Linked DNA regions of Shinella zoogloeoides. The protein of the gene in region 1 interacts with the protein of each later gene in a pairwise test. Links are inferred from orthologs where the notes say so. Each region holds a gene or a part of one and is shown on either strand. Other genes may lie near its edges.

The links. Proteins that work in one complex are often made in the same cells at the same time.
Region 2: the proteins of ung (region 1) and ndk interact in binary tests that used the Escherichia coli proteins (3 or more experiments, as listed by UniProt). The link is inferred for Shinella zoogloeoides from one-to-one orthologs.

What each region holds. Positions count from the first base shown.
Region 1 is NZ_CP132311.1:2,957,357-2,964,302, reverse strand. Bases 1,417-4,393 are described here. They hold ung (uracil-DNA glycosylase), read left to right. Parts: upstream 1,417-2,545; coding sequence 2,546-3,241; downstream 3,242-4,393. Other genes in these bases: Q9316_RS15560 (nucleoside hydrolase), read right to left, coding at 4,283-4,393; Q9316_RS15565 (squalene cyclase), read left to right, coding at 3,274-4,236; Q9316_RS15575 (dihydrodipicolinate synthase family protein), read left to right, coding at 1,417-2,463. Outside these bases: Q9316_RS15585 (Gfo/Idh/MocA family protein), read right to left, coding at 1-7; Q9316_RS15580 (LacI family DNA-binding transcriptional regulator), read right to left, coding at 4-1,044; more of Q9316_RS15575, read left to right, coding at 1,291-1,416; more of Q9316_RS15560, read right to left, coding at 4,394-5,233; Q9316_RS15555 (NAD(P)/FAD-dependent oxidoreductase), read right to left, coding at 5,294-6,529; Q9316_RS15550 (metal ABC transporter permease), read right to left, coding at 6,650-6,946. UniProt on the Escherichia coli protein: Excises uracil residues from the DNA which can arise as a result of misincorporation of dUMP residues by DNA polymerase or due to deamination of cytosine.
Region 2 is NZ_CP132311.1:1,109,579-1,116,472, forward strand. What follows is about bases 1,643-4,567. They hold ndk (nucleoside-diphosphate kinase), read left to right. Parts: upstream 1,643-2,856; coding sequence 2,857-3,279; downstream 3,280-4,567. Other genes in these bases: Q9316_RS06440 (DinB family protein), read right to left, coding at 1,643-1,928; Q9316_RS06445 (glutathione S-transferase family protein), read left to right, coding at 2,063-2,752; Q9316_RS06455 (hypothetical protein), read right to left, coding at 3,364-3,867; Q9316_RS06460 (CGNR zinc finger domain-containing protein), read right to left, coding at 3,864-4,418; Q9316_RS06465 (branched-chain amino acid ABC transporter permease), read left to right, coding at 4,483-4,567. Also shown: Q9316_RS06430 (GGDEF domain-containing protein), read right to left, coding at 1-745; Q9316_RS06435 (hypothetical protein), read right to left, coding at 935-1,219; more of Q9316_RS06440, read right to left, coding at 1,419-1,642; more of Q9316_RS06465, read left to right, coding at 4,568-5,379; Q9316_RS06470 (molybdenum cofactor biosynthesis protein MoaE), read right to left, coding at 5,384-5,857; moaD (molybdopterin converting factor subunit 1), read right to left, coding at 5,862-6,116; pgsA (CDP-diacylglycerol--glycerol-3-phosphate 3-phosphatidyltransferase), read right to left, coding at 6,118-6,702; Q9316_RS06485 (hypothetical protein), read right to left, coding at 6,867-6,894. UniProt on the Escherichia coli protein: Major role in the synthesis of nucleoside triphosphates other than ATP. The ATP gamma phosphate is transferred to the NDP beta phosphate via a ping-pong mechanism, using a phosphorylated active-site intermediate.

The DNA of each region.
Region 1 (6,946 bases):
GCGTCATGCCGACTTCCTCTTCGTCTTCTGGCCGGCGCCGCAGCTCTGGCGCACGACGAGGCGCACGGAGCTGACGATCGCCTCGGGCTCCACCCGGCCCGTGTTGATCTGTTTCAGGAGCAGTTGCGCGGCGCGCCGGCCCATGCCCTGCGGATCGACGGAGACCGTTGTCAGCGCCGGCACGGCGGTTTCCGCCTCGATCACATCGTCGAAACCCACCACGGCGAAATCGCGGGCGGGCTCCTTGCCGGCGGCGCGCAGGCCGTCGCAGACGCCGAAGGCGGCCGCGTCGTTGAAGCAGAGGGCGGCGGTCGGCTGGTCGGGCAGCAGAAGCGCGCGCTCGATGGCCGCGACGCCGCCAGCGCGCGAGGCCGCCGAACCGATGACGAGCGTATCGGGCGCATCGAGGCCGGCTTCCGCCAGCGCGTCGCGCCAGCCCTCCACGCGCTCGGTGAAGACCGTGGTGTTGGGTATGCCGCCGAGGAAGGCGATGCGGCGATGGCCGAGCGAGATGAGATGACGCACCGCATCCTTTGCGCCGGCATAGTTGTCGGAAAACAGCGAGGAGACCTTTGCGCCGACCACGTTGCGCACCACGGCGACGACGGGGATGCCGCTGGCGGCGAGCGGCTTGAGGTCCGCCGCCTCCGTGCCGCGAGCCGGCGAGATGATGAGGCCGGAAATGCCGTGCTCGCGCATCGAGGCGATGACCTCGCGCTGGCGGTCGATGTTCTCGGCGGAATTCGACAGGAACTGCACGTAGCCGGCGGACTGCATGACCATGTCCATGCCGACCGCCAGCTCCGCGAAGAAGGAGTTGGTGAGGTCGTTGACGATGATGCCGATGATCCGCGAGGAGGCCGACTGGCGCAGGTTCGCCGCGCCGCGATTGTAGACATAGCCGAGCTCGCGGATAACGGCGTTCACCTTGGCGCGGGTCGCCTCGTTGACGAGCGGACTTGCCTGCAGGACGAGCGAGACGGTCGACTTCGACACGCCGGCGGCGCGCGCAATGTCGACGACTGTCACCCGGCTCTTGTTCACGTCCATTCCTCCCTGGGCGGGTGCTCCTGTCCCGCTTGTTGTCGGTAATTAATTGGATCGTTCCAAATTTGTCAAGCGGGATCGGCATATTTGTTGAAGCGGGTTTACCGGTCTCTAACACCGGCGGTTGGCGTATCAGCAGCCCTTTTGCGTCGTTGATCGCTCCCTTTGATGAAGCTTTCAAAATTCATCTTGAAATTTGGAACGATCTAAATTATTGCCTGACAAGACCTTCGGGAGGACTCCATGCCGATCAGCCTTTCCCTGCCGCGCGCCGATGGCGGCGTCGAAGCCTATTCGCTCGTGGGCACGCCCACGGAGCGCCCGGCCGCCGCGCCGGCCTTCAACCGCATCGCCTATGCCGCCGCCCATGTGGTGTCCGATCCGCGCCGCGACATGCGGCCGTGGGAGGCGCCGGCGGTCGACTGGGAAGCTACGCTGGCCTTCCGCCATCATCTCTGGTCGCTCGGCTTCCGCATCGCCGAGGCGATGGACACGGCGCAGCGCGGCATGGGGCTCGACTGGGCCGGCGCGCAGGAGCTGATCCGCCGCTCGCTCGCCGATGCGAGGACCGTGCCGGGCGCCGATCTTGCCTGCGGCGCGGGCACGGACCATCTCAACCCGGCCGACGCCCGCTCGCTGGACGACGTTATCAGGGCTTATGAGGAGCAGGTCGGTTTCGTGGAAAAGCACGGCGGCCGGGCGATCATGATGGCGAGCCGCGCGCTCGCCCACCTCGCGCAGTCGCCGGACGATTACCGCAAGGTCTACGGCCGCATCCTCGGCCAGGCGAAGGACAAGGTGGTGCTGCACTGGCTCGGCGACATGTTCGATCCGCAGTTGAGGGGTTATTGGGGTTCGGACAGTTTCGAGCCGGCCTTGGACGCCGTGCTGTCGATCATCGCGGAGAACCGCGACAAGGTCGAGGGCATCAAGATTTCCCTGCTCGACAATGCCTGTGAAGTGGCACTGCGCGACCGGCTGCCCGACGGCGTTCTCTGCTTCACCGGCGATGATTTCAACTACGCCGAACTGATCGAGGGCGACGGGCGCAAATACAGCCACGCCCTGCTCGGCATCTTCGATGCGGTGGCGCCGCAGGCTTCGAAGGCGCTGGCCTCGCTCGCATCGGGCGATGTCGCCACCTTCCGCGCCGTCATCGAGCCCACCGTGCCGCTGTCGCGAAAAATCTTCGAGGCGCCGACGCAATATTACAAGGCGGGCGTTGTCTTCCTCGCCTGGCTGAACGGCCATCAGGCTCATTTCACCATGCCGGCTGGCATGCAGTCCGCCCGCGGCGTCCTGCACTATGCCGATGTCTTCCGCCTCGCCGACCGGGCGAACGTGCTCGACAGGCCGGAACTTGCCGCTACGCGCATGAAAAACCTGATGGCAGTGCTCGGCGTCGCGCAAGATTAGCTGTGGATGACCGGTCCTCGCGCCGGTCCTCGCCGTCATCCGGCGCTAAACTCGCCAGCTCAAGACAGGATGGGAGCAGACGATGGCGGCAAGCGAGGTAAAGGTCGGCGAGAGCTGGAAGGCGCCGCTGGCGGCCGAATTCTCCAGCCCCTATATGGCCGAGCTGAAAGCCTTCCTGCTGGAGCAGAAGCAGGATGGCCGGCGCATCTTCCCGAAGGGCGCGGAATATTTCCGCGCGCTCGACCTGACGCCGCTCGACGAGGTGCGCGTCGTCATCCTCGGGCAGGATCCCTATCACGGGGAGGGGCAGGCGCATGGCCTGTGCTTTTCCGTGCAGCCCGGCGTGCGCATCCCGCCCTCACTGGTCAATATCTACAAGGAAATGCAGGAAGACCTTGGCATCCCGCCGGCCCGTCACGGCTTTCTGGAGCACTGGGCCAAGCAGGGCGTGCTGCTGCTCAACAGCGTGCTGACGGTGGAAATGGGCCGCGCCGCCTCGCATCAGGGCAAGGGCTGGGAGCGGTTCACCGATGCGGTCATCCGGGCCGTCAACGAGCAGGAAAAGCCCGTCGTCTTCATCCTCTGGGGCTCCTACGCGCAGAAGAAGGCCTCCTTCGTCGATCGCAACCGCCATCTCGTGCTGCGCTCGCCCCACCCGTCGCCGCTCTCGGCGCATAACGGTTTCTTCGGCACGCGGCCGTTCTCCAAGGCGAACGAATTCCTCGAAAAGCACGGACGCAAGCCGATCGACTGGCAATTGCCGGCAACGCCACAATAGAAATTGCCCGCCGGGGCTGGTAGGCTTTTCCCATGGCATCCTCCGGCTCCGTCATCGACTGGCTTCTGGATTCGGACCCGGCGATCCGCTGGCAGGTCATGCGCGATCTGCTCGATACGCCCGAGGCCGAATGGCAGGCTGAGCGTGCCAAGGTGGAAACCGAGGGCTGGGGCGCGGCGCTTCTGTCGCATCAGGATGCGGACGGCCAATGGGCCGGCGGCGCTTTCATGCCTGCCGGCTACACGCAGGAGAAGTGGCGCGAGCTGGGCCAGGCCTGGACGGCCACCTGCTTCTCGCTGCAGCAGCTTTGCGAATTCGGCCTCGATCCGGCCTCCCTGCAGGCCCGCGAGACGATCCGGCTCGTCGGCCAGCATTCACGCTGGGATCATGACGGCCAGCCCTTCTGGGATGGCGAGGTGGAGGAATGCATCAATGCCCGCACGGTGACGGCCGGCGTCTATTTCGGCGTCGACGTTTCGCCGATCGTCGCGCGGCTGCTTGGCGAGCGGCAGGCGGACGGCGGCTGGAACTGCGAGCGCTGCAACGGCTCCGATCGTTCCTCCTTCCACACGACGATCAATGTGCTCGAGGCGCTCCTCGCCTACGGGCGCGCAAAGGGGATAACGCCGGAAATCGCTGCCGCGCGGCGGGCGGGCGAAGAATATCTCCTCGAGCGCCGGCTTTTGCGCGGGCTGACGAGCGGCGCGGTGGTCGACGAGCGCTATCTCGCCTTTCTCTATCCGTACCGGTGGCGCTACGACGTCCTGCGCGGGCTCGATTATTTCCGGGCGGCCGGCGGCGTGCCCGATCAGCGCCTTGCGGAAGCCGTCGCGCACCTGCGCTCAAAACAGATGGCTGATGGCAGGTGGCGGCTCGACTGGTCCCTGAAGGGGCCGGTCTGGTTCGAGATGGAGACGGTGGGCGAACCGTCGCGCTGGATCACCTTGCGGGCGTTGCGCGTCCTGCGCTGGTGGAACGAAAACGCCGGCCGGTAAGGGCACCGGCCGGCGACAGGATTTTCACGGCTTTGGCGGAACGGCTTCAGCGCACCAGCGTCTCGTCCAGCAGCGCCATCACCTTCTGCGCATCGATGCCGATGCAGGCGTGCTGGCTCGGCAGGTCGTCCCAGTTGCCGGGCGGGAAGCTGCGGGCATCCGGTTTCTGGATCGTCTGGCCATCGGCGATGCCGCCGGCCACGACGCGGATCGCGCCGCTGCGGGTGGTGAAGAGTTCGGGCGCGACGAGATAGACGCAGGCGCAGCTGTCGTGCACCACCATGCCCTCGTCCTTCACATGCTGTCCGTAGAAGTCGATGTAGAACTGCGAGATGTCGGAGAGCAGCGTCAGGTGCCTGCCGTTCTCGGCGGTCAGTTCGGCGAGGCGCTTGCGCGTCATGACGGTCTTCATCGTCACGTCGAGGCCGACGACCACCACCTTCCACGGCGCGCCCATCACCACGTCGGCGGCCTCCGGGTCGCCATGGATGTTGGCCTCGGCGGCGGGGGTGATGTTGCCCGGCACGTCGAAGGCACCGCCCATGATGATGACCTGCTTGACGAGGCCGGCGATCGCGGGGTCCTCCTTCAGCGCATAGGCAAGGTTCGACATGCGGCCGACGGCGATCAGCGTCACCTCGCCGGGATTGGCCCGGACGGTCTCGATGATGAAGCGGTGCGCCGGGCGCGGATCGACCGGCAGGTCGATTACCTCGGGCACGTCGATATTGCCGAGCCCGTCATGGCCGTGGATCATCACCGGCCAGTCGATCGGGTTGCGCATCGGATTGTAGGTCTTGCCCTCGCCGCGCGCGACCGGCGCGGCAATGCCCCATTCGCGCTTCAGGAACAGCGCGTTGCGCGTCGTCGTCTCGATGGAGGCATTGCCGAAGACGGTGGTGATGCCGATCAGGTCGATCTCGGGATGATTGTGCAGGAACAGCAGCGCCATGGCGTCGTCGACGCCGGGATCCGTGTCAAAAATAACCTTGTGCATGGTTGGTCACTTTCTTTTTGTTTTTATAGGGCTTTTGTCGTCGTTCAGCAGATCGCGCGCTTACTGGAAGCGGGCGATGGAGAAGGGGGCGAGCGCGCTCTCGCCTTCGCCGGAAAGCAGCCGGGCGACGTGGCGGCCGGTCGTCGCCGACAGCGTCAGGCCGAGATGGCCGTGGCCGAAGGCAAAGGCGATGCGCGGGTCCTGCGGATGCAGGCTGATGACCGGCAGCGTGTCGGGCGTCGATGGGCGTCGGCCCATCCATTCCGTGCCGCCTTCTTCCTGAAGGTCGGGCACGTAGCGGCGCATCTTCCGGCGCATGGCGGCGGCGCGCTTGTAGTTGGCCGGCGCTTCCGGCGAGGCGAGCTCGACCGCGCCGCCGATGCGCAGGGCGTTTTCGAAGGGCGTCGCGACGAAGCCGTGCTCGGAGAAGAACACCGGCATTTCCAGCGTGGTCGAGGGGTTCATGAAGGTCGTGTTGTAGCCGCGCTCGGTCTCCAGCAGCACCTTCAGGCCGAGATCGGCGACGAAGCGGCGCGACCAGACGCCGGCCGTTATCGCCAGCCTGTCGAAGGTGAATTCCCGGCCGCCCTCCGTGCGCACGACCACGCCGTCCTGGGTCTGCCGCACCGAGGAGACGGTGGCGTCGAGCAGCGTCGCGCGCTCACGCAAGGCCGCCTGCAGCCGGCGCAGGAAGGTCAGCGGATATTCGAAGGTCTTGTAGCCGTCGTTGAAGGTGGCGCCGGCAAAGGCGCCTTGCAGCGCCGGCACGCGGCGGCGGGCTTCCTCGACATCCAGCTTCTCGGCATTGCAGCCGACCAGCCTGGCGTTTTCCGCTTCATGGGCGAATGCCTTGTCGCGCGCCGAAAGGCTGTCGAACACCGTCAGGGCGCCGGTGTCGCGGATATGGCCGGAAATGCCGGCGAAGGTGCCGAGGCGGATATGGTCGGCCTCGGCGGTCTTCATGAGATAGAGCATGGCCGCGCGGCTTTCCGCCGCCTTGCCGGCGCGGGCGGAGAGCAGGAATTTCAGGAGCCAGGGCGTCAGCGCCGGCAGGTCCTGCCAGCGCACGGTGAGGGGCCCGAGCGGATCTAGCAGCCATTTCGGCACGGAGAGCAGCATGTCCGGCCGGGCGAGCGGATCGATTTCCGGCACGGCGAGGATGCCGGCATTGCCGACCGAGGCCGGCAGGCCGCCGGCATCCCGTTCGAGGATGGTGACGCTGTGGCCCTGTTCCATGAGATTGAGCGCTGTGGCGCAGCCCATGAGGCCACCGCCGACGATACCGATATGCGCCATGCCGTCCCGTTGCCGCTCTGTTTTCGTTGCAGTCCGCCGCCCGCGAAGCACGGCCGGCCATTTGCGCCGGACGATAGACGGAAACCGGATGGCTGTCGACAGAGTGAAAGCCGCGCCGGATCAGGCCTCCCTGCGGGCATCGATCGCCGGCCTGCGGCTCGCCAGCACCTGGCGCAGGAAGGCGAACACGAAGACGATGGTCATCAGGAGCACGATGGTGGGCGCGGGCGCGCTGTCGAGCATGAAGCTCAGCCAGATGCCGAGGAAGGTGGCCCCGACGGCGACGGCGACGGCGACCATCAGCATGCTCGGGAAGCGCCGGGTGAGCAGGGCGGCGATGGCGCCCGGGGCCACCAGCATGGCGATGGCCAGGATGATGCCGACCGCCTTCAGGGCGCCGACCACGACGAGCGAAAG
Region 2 (6,894 bases), 1.8 Mb from region 1 along the record:
CCGAGCGGCGGAAGATGGCGGCGAGCCGCTTCAGCGTCTTTTGTGCGGCGCCTGCCGGATGGGTTTCGGCAAATGCCTTGAGTTGCTCGACGCGGAAGAGGAGAAGGGCGGTCGTGCCCCCGCTCGCCTCCTGCTTGAAGAAGGTCTTGAGGCGGCCGAGCAGCGCGGCATGGTTGGCAAGGCCCGTCACCGGGTCGTGGGTCAGCGCCTCGCGGGTCACCGACAGGCCGGAACGCAGACCGTCGAGATGCGCCTGGAGGTCGTCGATCCTTGCGGATGTCGCCCGGTCGCTCCCGAGGATATCGCGCACGAGGGAAAGGAGACGGACCGTATCGCTGGCGAAATCGGAAAGGCCGAGCACCGGGTTCCTGTCCATACGGGCGGCGATCTCCTCCAGCTCCTGCACGGCGGCGGCGCGCTGGCGATGGTTCTCCTCCGCCGCCCTGGAGATTTCCGTCAGCAGAAGTACGGCTTCTCCCGCGGCCTGCCCGGCGGCGAGCACATTGTGGCTCGGCAGCGAATGGCGCAGCGCGATCGCATCGAGGGAAGCCTGGTCCGGCGTCTTGCCGAGGGCCGCGATCTCGCGCGCAACGCCCGCATTGCCGTTCAGCGCCTCGAACAGCAGTTCGTAATTGCGCGGCAGCGGGGCGATGCCGAGATTGGCCATGACATGCGCGATGCGCGCCATGATGGGCGAAACGGCCGGTTGGGCGTCTTTGAGGGCTGGAGTGGCTTTGCTCGTCATGAAACGCCGTCAGGTGGGGCGCGGCGGAAGGCGTCCGCGCGCTGGGAGGTCAGTCGGCGTAACTATCGGATTGTGCGGTTAATTTTGCGTGTGCTGAGCTAAGGATTCAACCAAAGTTGACGATAGGCAAGGGCGCCCGTTTCATGGGGCGGCGCTGTCCCTGCGCCGCTCCGTGAAACCGGTGCCGTGTCAGGCGATGCGCCGGGCGAGCGGGATCGCCCGCATGACCTGGCTGATCATCGTCGAGCGCTGCGGTTTTGCGGCGCGCACCGCGCGGTTCTGCTGCAGGTCTCGCATCGCCGCTGCATACCCCTCCGCGCGCGCTTCCTGCAGCGCCACGTCGAGCGTCTTCTCGATGACCGGATAGCACTCTTCCGGCAAGTAGGCGTTCGGGGCGTCGGTGCCGTAAACGCGTGACATCTTGCAAAGCGTGCTTCCGAGCAGGGCGGCCCACTCTTCGGTCGTTCTTGCCATTGCTTTTCCTCTCTCCGGGCGAGGCACGCGCCATCCGGCGTCAGCCCCAATGGCAGCGACTATCCCATCACCGATCGCCCGAGCCTGTCACCTGGGTGACAGGGCGGAGCAGCCCCCAAAATCGATGCCGAGCGCTTCCATACCCCATCACTGTATCACTACTGTTGCAGGAACAGGAAGATGCTACTCACCCTAAAATTTACAGGAATTCCTTGCCCTCGGTACGAACGAAATAGATCAGGTCCAGCGTGATGCTCGGCCCGCCGAGCGCTGTCAGCATGGCGTGGCACTGGCCGCGATGGTGGGTCTGGTGGTTGAAGAGGTGGGTCAGCGCCGCGCCGAGCGGGTGGGTGACGACTGCGGGATTGGTGAGCGGGCTGTAGGTGAAGTCAGCTACGATTCTCTCTTTCGTCAGCGAAGCGGCGAAGGCTGCAAGGCGTGCATCCTCGGCCTGTCGGGCGGTTCTGAGGCCCGCAAAATCCTCGTGGAGGATCGTGTCGAGGCTCTTTGGGGCTTCCCCCTCGCCGGTAAAGCGCTTCATCCAGATGCGGTCGGCGGTGAGGAGGTGGTTCAGCGTGCCGTGCAGCGAGCCGAAGAAGGCGCCGAGATCCTTGCGATAGGCGGCATCGTCGAGCTTGCCGACCTCTTCGTAGAGCGCGCGGTTGGCCCAGGCATTGTAGGCGGCGAACATGCGGTAGTGGTTGAGCATACGGGGTCTCCCTGCAACGCCGCGACTATATCGCAGGCCGCCATTGCTCGCATGAATGCGATCCATGAAATTATCTGATTTGCACTCCTCGCCGCCCTGCGCTCCAATGCGCCGATCCGAACGAAGAGGTTTTCATGACCCGACTGCTCTACGCCCTTGCCGGGACCGACAAGGCCCGCCAGTTTTCGCCCCATGTCTGGAAGACGGTGATGTCGCTCGCCCACAAGGGGCTCGATTACGAGACGGTGCCGGTCGGCTTCACTGAGATCAAGGCGGTCGAGGGCGGTGCGACTGCGACCGTGCCGCTGCTGCGCGATGGCGACAGGCTGGTGCGCGACAGTTTCGAGATCGCGCTCTATCTCGACGAGGCCTATCCCGACCGGCCGTCGCTGTTCGGCGGGGAGGGCGGCAAGGCGATGGCGCGCTTCATCGAGAGCTGGTCGCAGTCGGCGCTGCACATGGCTGTCACCCGCATCGCCATTCTCGACATCCACAACCTGCTGGACCCGACGGATCAGGCCTATTTCCGCCGCAGCCGCGAGGAGCGGCTCGGCGCGTCGCTGGAGGATATCGCGGCCGCGGGCAGGGCGGAGATCGAGGGCTTCGCGAAGAGGCTCCAGCCCCTGCGCAACACGCTGAAAATCCAGCCCTTCATCGGCGGTGAGGGACCGCTTTTCCCCGACTACATCGTCTTCGGCGCGCTGCAATGGCTGCGCACGACGGCGGGCACGAGGGTACTGGCCGAGGACGACCCGGTCGCATTGTGGTTCGGCCGATGCCTCGATCTGCACGGCGGCGTCGGCCATCGTGTGACGGCAGCATGAAAGTTTGCCGCTGAATTCGCCAAACGCCGCGCCCCTCTTGTTTTGCGGGGCGTTGGCGGCTATTGAACCGCCACTTTCACCGGAAAACCAAGGGAAACGGGAAAATGGCGATTGAACGCACCTTTTCGATGATCAAGCCGGACGCGACGAAGCGCAACCTGACCGGCGCGATCACCAAGATGCTCGAAGATGCGGGCCTCCGCGTCGTGGCTTCCAAGCGCGTCTGGATGAGCAAGCGCGAAGCCGAAGGCTTCTACGCCGTTCACAAGGAACGCCCCTTCTTCGGCGAACTCGTCGAAGGCATGACCTCGGGCCCGACGATCGTTCAGGTTCTGGAAGGCGAGAACGCCATCCTCAAGAACCGCGAAGTCATGGGCGCCACCAACCCGGCCAACGCCGACGAGGGCACGATCCGCAAGACCCACGCTCTTTCCATCGGCGAGAACTCGGTTCACGGCTCCGACGCCCCGGAAACCGCTGCCCAGGAAATCAAGTACTGGTTCTCCGACACCGAAATCGTCGGCTGAATCGGTTTTTCCGGTTGCAGCCGGAAGCCTTTGAAATAATTTTTGGAACCGGGGCCGCAAGGCTCCGGTTTCTTCGTTTGGGCGTCAGGTCGGGCAGGTCGCCGTTTCGAAATGCTCCGGCGCCTTGCCGTCCTTGAAGACCTCCGGGTTCCGGTCGTAGCCGGGGCCGACCACGAGTGCCTTTGCCGGAAGGATGCTTTGGTCGACGTTGGAGGTCACCTGCGTTTCCAGGGATTGCAGTTGCGCGCCATCCGGGCCGATCACCGAGACCGTGACCTTGTAGGGCTGGTCCTTCTTCACGCAGGTGATGTCAGGGCTCTCCAGCACCACGCGCGGCAGGTTGGGGAAAATCCTGCGCTCCAGCGTCAGCACCGCGCCGCCCGCCGGATTCTCGAATTCGGCCTTCACGATGGAGCCCGCCGGCAACGGCTGGGTCTGTTCCAGCGTGACGAGATAGGTCGCATAGGCGAGGCGGTAGTTGAAGACGAACATCTTTCCGGTGAGTTTCAGCGGATCGGGGCCTGTTTCGCGCTGGCAGGCGGTGAGGAGGAGCGCGAGCGGCAGCAGGATCGTCAGCATGCGTCTCATGGGTCTGGCTCCTCGCGATTGCGGCGATAGTGGCGGCTCGCCTTCGCCCGGTTGCCGCAGACGGCCATGTCGCACCAGGCGCGTGAGCGGTTGCGGCTGCGGTCGAGGAACAGCCAGTGGCAGTTCGGGCAGATTTTCAGCCGTTCGGGCTCCGGCTGTGCGAGCAGCAGGAGGGCGGAGCGGGCGGTGGCCGTATCGAGCGCCCGCGGCCGCGCGCCGGACCGGCGCATGACCGCGGCGGTGGCTTCGAGCAGGTCGGCCAGCAGCGCCGGTTTCCCGGCACCCAGAACCTCCGCGCGAAAATGCCGGTCGATCGCCTCGCGCAGGTCGACCAGCCCGTCGCGCGCGTCGCCGCTCACCGCTTCGAGCGGGCCGAAGAGATGGCGTTCCGCCCCGTACCGGTTTGCGCCGCCGGGAAAGGCATCCATCACGTCCGGATCGGCGAAACGATCGATCCGCCGTTCGGGATCGGCGCGCAGCACCACGGAATTAGCGACATCGAGGGCGAGCGCGCCGCCGGAAAACCGATGCGGGGTCCAGGAAAAGGTCATGGCGATATTCTAACTGGTAAAAGCGATTTTGCCAGTTATAATTTCGCAAACGCGTGGAACACCCATGGCCTATTTTCTCCAGCAGATCGCCAATGCAGTGCCGGTCGCAGCGCTCTATGCGGTGCTCGCCTTCGGCTATTCAATTGCCTTTGCCGTCACGCGCCGCGCGGATATCGCCTATGGCGCGCTCTTCGCCTTCGCCGCGCAGATGTTCGTGCTGTTTGCCGGCTACGGCTGGAACCAGCTCTGGCTCGTCCTGCCGGCGGCGCTCGCCTTCGGCGCGGCGATCGCGCTCCTTTACGGTGTCGGTGCCGGCCTCGTCATCGGCCGCCATGTCATGCGCCCGCTCGCCTTTTCCTCCGACAACACGGTCGTGGTCGCCGCGCTCGGCGTGGTGCTGGTGCTGATGGAGACGGCGCGGCTCGCGTCGGAAACGCGCAGCCTGTGGCTGCCGCCGCTGCTCTCGACGCCGGTGGTCTTCTGGAACGATCCCGCCTTCCCGGTGGCGCTGACGGTTCTGCAACTGGCGAATACGCTGGCCATGGCTGTTATCGTCGCCATCGGCCATGTCTTCCTCGCCCGCTCCGCCTGGGGCCGGCGCTGGCGGGCTGTGTCGGAAGACCGGCAGGCGGCGGAACTGTGCGGCGTCGATGCCGCGGGCGTCTATCTCGCCGCCTATGCCGGCGCGGCGCTGATCGCCAGCCTCACCGGCATCCTCGCCGTCTCCTACTACGGCAACATGGATTTTGGCGCCGGGCTCGTTTTCGGCGTGAAGGTGCTGTTCATCGCCGCCATCGGCGGGGCAGGGGCGCCGCTGCTCTCGGCGCTCGGCGGCGCGGCCATGGGGCTCGCCGAAACCATCTGGAGTGCCTACGGCGATTTCCTGTGGCGGGACCTGGTGATCTTTTCTGCGCTGGTGCTGCTGCTGGTCATCTTCCGGCGTGAACGGCCGGTGCCCTGACGGGCTAAGACCACTTCTCCCGCGCCCGGTCGTCGCTTTCCTTGGCGTCGACCCAGCCGCCGGTGTTGCCGTCGGCAAAGTGCTCCTTCTTCCAGAAGGGCGCCGAGGTCTTGAGATAGTCCATCACGAAGGACGCGCCGTCGAAGGCGGCGTGGCGGTGCGGCGCGGCGGCGATGACGAGCACGATGTTTTCGCCCGGCGCGATCTTGCCGACCCGGTGGATGGCGGCAAGGCCGAGAAGCGAGAAGCGCTGCACGGCCTCCCGGCAGATGCGGCCGATCTCGGCCTCCGCCATGCCGGGATAGTGTTCCAGCTCCAGCGCGGAGAGTTTTCCGCCTTCATCGCGGCAAAGCCCGGTAAAGGTGACGATGGCGCCGGCTGCGGCCCGGTTTTCCGTGAGGCGCGCCGTCTCGGCCGCCGCGTCGAAATCCTCGTGCTGGACGCGAACGATGACCGGAACCGAGGCGTCGCCGGCCACGGGCTCAGCCCCCCGTCATCGGCGGGAAGAGCGCGATCTCGCGGGCGCCGGCGATCGGCTCGTCGTGCTCGACATGTTCCTGGTTGATCGCGATGCGGATGACCTTCTCGTGCTCCAGCGCATGGGCATAGTCCTCGCCCAGCGTCTTGAGATGCGCGAGAAGATCGCTGCCCGTCTTCACCGAGGCGGGCAGGTCGATTTCTTCCTCGCCCTTGCCGATCCGTTCGCGTACCCAGGCGAAATAGACGAGCCTGGTCATACTATTCGTCCACGATGTGCTTTAGGCCGGCGCGGAAATAGTCGTAGCCGGTATACATGGTGATGATCGCGGCGACCCAGAGCAGGGTGATGCCGATCTCCGTCGTATAAGGCAGGATCTTGTCGCCGGCGGGGCCGGCCAGCAGGAAGCCGATGGCCAGCATCTGGATCGTCGTCTTCCACTTGGCGATGCGCGTCACCGGCACGCTGACCTTGAGGTCGGCGAGATATTCGCGCAGGCCCGAAACGAGCATTTCGCGGCACAGGATGATGATCGCCGCCCAGATGGTCCAGCCGGCGATCGTGCCGTCGGCCGCCATCAGCAGCAGCACCGAGGCGACCAGCAGCTTGTCGGCGATCGGGTCCAGCATGCGGCCGATATTCGACGTCTGGTTCCAGATGCGCGCGAGATAGCCGTCGAAATAGTCGGTGATCGACGCCACGACGAACAGCCAGAAGGCCGTCCAGCGCGCGAAATCCGACGATTCCAGCCGCCCTTCGACGAAGAAGCAGAGCACGATCAGCGGAACGGCCACGATGCGGGCGTAGGTGAGGAGGTTCGGGATGCTATATGCGCGGGAAGCCATGGAATCTTCAGTCTCGACTATCTTAGCGGCTAGATGAGGTCTTTGTGACTGTGCCGTCAACCTTTGTTTCCGGCAATTCTTGGCGAATTTACGGAGTGCTGCGCAATAACCCGGCCCATCCCCGATTTGCCGCGGAAAAAAGCAGATTTTTCCGCGTGATGGACCTAAGTCGGTGGCTTGCCGTCCGTCGTG